One region of the Fructobacillus sp. ESL1129 genome, then DNA from elsewhere that is predicted to be linked to it. Evidence: predicted binding sites of a transcription regulator. Region 1 holds the regulator's gene; the other holds the start of a gene.
The links. Region 1 encodes Rex, which represses fermentation and respiration genes when NADH is low (regulators of the CRP and FNR family bind a similar motif). Its sites were predicted from a motif close to TTGTGAANTANTTCACAA; they were not measured.
Positions count from the first base shown of each region.

Region 2: a site for Rex is predicted at 1,528-1,545, ahead of ACSYSL_RS00155 (zinc-dependent alcohol dehydrogenase family protein). Genes of this name have one in related genera too.

Region 1 is NZ_CP196668.1:1,241,418-1,243,824, forward strand. Features, by position in the region: gene tsaD (tRNA (adenosine(37)-N6)-threonylcarbamoyltransferase complex transferase subunit TsaD) at 1-922, shown strand, start outside; gene ACSYSL_RS06170 (redox-sensing transcriptional repressor Rex) at 1,111-1,758, shown strand; gene ACSYSL_RS06175 (lipid II:glycine glycyltransferase FemX) at 1,762-2,407, shown strand, end outside.
Region 2 is NZ_CP196668.1:25,530-27,936, forward strand. Features, by position in the region: gene ACSYSL_RS00150 (DUF6198 family protein) at 1-241, opposite strand, end outside; gene ACSYSL_RS00155 (zinc-dependent alcohol dehydrogenase family protein) at 245-1,261, opposite strand; gene ACSYSL_RS00160 (DedA family protein) at 1,647-2,303, shown strand; gene ACSYSL_RS00165 (phospho-sugar mutase) at 2,305-2,407, shown strand, end outside.

The DNA.
Region 1 (2,407 bases):
CTCTCACCAACGATTCGGTGGGATTGTTCCCGAGGTTGCCTCCAGGCATCATTTGGAGTGGATTACTAAAACGCTGGATATTGCCTTAGATGAATCTGGTGTGAATCCTGACGAGCTCGATGGCGTAGCTGTTACTTATGGTCCAGGTCTTGTTGGCTCTCTGCTGGTCGGGTTAATGGGGGCAAAGACTTTTGCAATGGCTCATAACCTGCCGTTGATTCCAGTGAACCATTTGGCTGGGCACATTGCAGCGGCAAACTTCAACAAGGCAATTGAATATCCCGCCATCGCGTTGATGGTCTCTGGTGGTCACACGGAACTTGTGTTGATGGAAAAAGAAAATTCCTTTGAAATTCTCGGGGAAACCTATGATGATGCGGCAGGGGAATCATATGACAAAGTCGGTCGGCTCATGGGCTTAAACTATCCGGCTGGAAAGGCGATTGATGAACTCGCTGATCAGGGAGAAGTGACCATTGATTTTCCACAGGCGATGGCCCATGAAGCTGGCTATGACTTTTCTTTTTCAGGACTGAAGTCTGCGGTAATCAACCAAGTGCATAATGCCGAACAGCGCGGTGACGTGATTGACCAGAAAGACTTGGCCGCTTCCTTTCAAGCTGCTGTCATTAAGGCTTTGATTGATCGGACAAGACGGGCGTTGCAGGATTTTCCTGTGCGTTCACTTGTCTTGGCTGGTGGTGTAGCAGCCAACAGTGGATTGCGACATGCCTTAGCGGAATTGATGACCGAATTTCCCGATACTGACTTTATCCCAGTTCCAAAACAATACACAGGGGATAATGCCGCCATGATTGGGGCAGCCGGTTATTGGAATTATAAGCAGGGTATCTTTGCTGATTTAGATTTAAATACACATCCAGGGTTGGATTTTCCTTTGCGGGAAAAGAAAACGGACTAAACAGGGAAAACCTGTTTTTTTTTTATTTAATTAATTTAGAACTGTTACGGTTTTATGTAACAATAATGTGATAAAAGTATTGTGAATTTTTAACAAGTTTCTTTTTTAACACTTGATATTATGCTATAATTTATACATTATAGTTCACAAGGAACTGGACTTTCACAAAGTATTGAATGGAGACGAACATGAACGAACAAGCGCAGATTCCACGCGCAACTGCTAAACGGTTGCCGATTTATTATCGTTATTTAACTTTTCTTGAAGATGCGGGCACAAACCGAATTTCTTCAGCCGAATTAGCCGAAGCAACGAAGTTTGATGCTGCTACAATTCGTCGCGACTTTTCCTATTTTGGTGCCCTTGGTAAGCGTGGGTACGGTTATGATGTGAAGGCCTTGCTTTCTTTCTTTGCCAAGGTTTTGGATCAAAATTCGTTAATCAACGTGGCATTAATTGGGGTTGGAAACTTGGGGCATGCGCTGTTGAATTTCAACTTCCACCAATCATCAAACATGCGAATTGCCGCTGCCTTTGACATTAATGAGCACCGGGGCAAGATTTTGTCTGGTGTGCCAATTTATGATATGTCAGAATTAGAGGAGCAAATTAAGGCACAACGAATTAATATTGCGATTTTGACAGTTCCTCAAGAAGCTGCACAAGACATCACGGACCGTTTGGTTAAGGCTGGCGTGAAAGGGATTATGAACTTTACACCACTCCGTGTTTCAGTTCCAAAGGGTGTTCGTGTTCAAAACGTTGACTTAACGAACGAATTACAGACTTTGGTGTACTTTATTCAAAACTATGCATCCATCACAACGGGGAAGTAAAAAATGGCAGTTCTTGATCTGACAAATAAAACAGCAGTTAAAAAGTTTCAAGACTTTGTACGAACACAGGACGGGGGGCAGGTCACTCAGGACCCCAAGTGGGGTGAACTGAAGGCGAACTGGGGGCATCTTTACCTTTATCGTGAAAACGCTGCCGGCGAACTGACGGCCGCGATGGCTGTTTTAACCATTGAGGCGGTTCCTGGAAAGCTGTTAGCTTACTGTCCTAAGGGACCTGTTGCTGATATTGACGATGTCGACTTGATTAAGTCCTTAGTTCAAGAAGCGTTGGATAACTTACCTGACAACGTCTTTTTGCTTCGAATGGATCCAGAAGTTTTGTACAACAAAGAGTTGAATGCCAAATATGAGGCGGCCGGCTTTGTTACCCGAAACACAAACGTGAGCTATATGCACGGTAACATTCAGCCTCGACGAAACGTCAACCTCTTTTATGACGGCCGAGGTGAGGGCGCCGAGGTCATTACCAATGAAGATGAGCTCATGCATCACTTTAAGAGTGATTACCGTAATCAGATTCGTCGGGCAATCAAAGACGGCGTGACCATTACCTCCGGTCGTTCAAAAGAAGACATTGATGCCTTCTTTGAAACGTACAAGATGATGGCGAAGGCGCAAAATATTACGC
Region 2 (2,407 bases), 170 kb from region 1:
AAACGGCGATTAAAACACCAACGATGAAGAAGACCCAAGAAAGACCAGATGCTGTGTTGCCCATGAAAGACATGTTCCAACCGTTTTCAGCAGCCGTCCAGTAGGCAGAACCTAGGAAGGCCGGGTGAATTTTTTGACTAGTCGCAATTGTCAAGACGTTTCCCATCGAGTTAATCACAAGGGAGAAGGCGAAGTAAGCAATCGCTGTACCCCAGCTGATGGTACGGTTACTCTTCTGCATGGGTTAGGCCTCTTCGCCACCGACTTTAACAACGGCCTTTGAAACAACACCGAGACGTCCATTAACAAAGTCGTCAACTTGGTTGAAGTCTAATTCGTGTGACATCAATGGCTTAACGTTAAGCTTACCTGATGACAACAATGCCAATGAATCTTCGAAGGCGTTAGGGTTGATGAATGAACCTTGAATCGTCAATTCCTTTTGGAAGACTTCGTAAGTGTTCATTTCGAACTTAGCATCGGGTCCACCAACACCGAACATCAAAACTTGACCACCACGGGCAGCTGATTCGATAGCTGATTCTTGAGTTTGTGGCATTCCTACGGCTTCGATGACAACGTCGTAAGTAGAAGCAGGAATCTTGTCACCGTTCTTTGTGTTGTAAGTATTCTTAACACCGAATTGTTCCTTGTTCATCTTCAACTTTTCGTCAACAATTCCGGCCAAGTCAACTTGGTGAATACCATAAGCTTGCAAGATTTGAACAAACAATTCACCCATGAAGCCATCACCGATAACCAAAGCCTTTTGGTAAGGTGATACCTTCAACAACTTGATACCGTGAACGGCACATGAGATTGGTTCAACGATTGAAGCAGACTTCAAGTCAACGTTATCAGGGATTGGGTAAACAACAGATGCAGGTGCAGTGAAGTATTCTTCAAAACCACCATCGCGTGTAACACCAACGGCTGACAAGTTTTCACACAATTCTGGACGATCTGTGTGGCAGTACTTACATTGACCACAGTAAATGTTAGGGTCAACAGAAACGCGATCGCCGACCTTCAAGTTGGTTACGGCTGAACCAACTTCTGCAACGACACCAGAGTTTTCGTGTCCCAAAACGATTGGAGGAACAGCGTCGGCTGAACCAGGCAATCCTGCGTACAATGCGTGGTCGGTTCCACAGATACCAGCGAAGGCTGTGTGAATCAAAACCTCATTAGGCTTAACTTCTGGCTTATCAATGTTCTTGATTTCCAATTGCTTCTTACCAGTTAATACAAGTGCTTCCATGACTTGTCCTCCAATATTCTTTGTTCTTCTTTACACAATGTATGATAAACCTTGAGCAAGTGACTGTCAAGCAAATTCGCTTTTTTATTTTTATTTTTTTAAAGATGTATTTTGAGATTTTTTCTTCTATAAATAGGGTGAAAAAAACACATTAATCTGGTGTTTTGTTTAAAACTTTGGCCGAAAAGAATTTAATTGTTTAATTTTCTTAAAAAGGCTTTTCAAAAGCAGACTTTCCTATGGGCATAGGGTATGATTAAAGAAAGTCGTGTATTTTATCTCAAGTTAATCTAGTCAAAATAAGATAAATTTGAGAATATTTTACATTATCGATAGTTGTAGTTAGCTTAAAAGGGAGAGTGTGATGGTCTTAGCCTTAGATTTTATGGCTGATTGGTTAGCGCATATTGGTCAAGCAGAAGCGAATTTTTCCGTGACGGAATTGTCGATTTTGTTCTTACTTATTTTAATCGAAACGGGGGCGATTATTGCCGGATTCATCCCTGGTGATGCCTTAGTCATGACAGCTGCTGGTTTTGCAGGTAGGCACCATTCTCCGACAGAATTCATTGTGTTAGTTATTTTATTCACAGTTGCTTCCGCTATCGGGGATTCGATTAATTATTGGCTGGGCGCCTGGATTGTGAAACAGGTTGATAAAATTCCGTGGGTCAAACGGCACCTTAATGAAGATTTGTCGGATAAAATTGCCCACAACCTCAATCCAAAGCGTTGGTTACTCTTCATCATTATGGGCCGCTTTATTCCATACATCAGAACCATTGTGCCATTGTCAGCCCACCGTTTGAAGTTGCCCTTTAAAACGTACTTCCATATGTCGGCGCTCGCTTCATTTCTATGGGCTTTGACCATGGTGACGATTGGCTACTTTTTTGGTCACTTGACTTTGCCAAAGGGTGTATTACCGACTATTATTATCGTGGGACTGGTGGCTGCCATCTTAATCCTGCGTTCAAAGCGTTTTCGCCAATCCATTATTCAATTGATTACAAAACCTACTCAAGAGAAAGAGGAAAAATAACATGACGGATTACAAAGAGACCTTTCAGACATGGCGATCGGCCGACTTACCTGTTGATTTAAAAAACGACCTGGCTAACATGTCGGAAGAGCAGATGGAAGAGG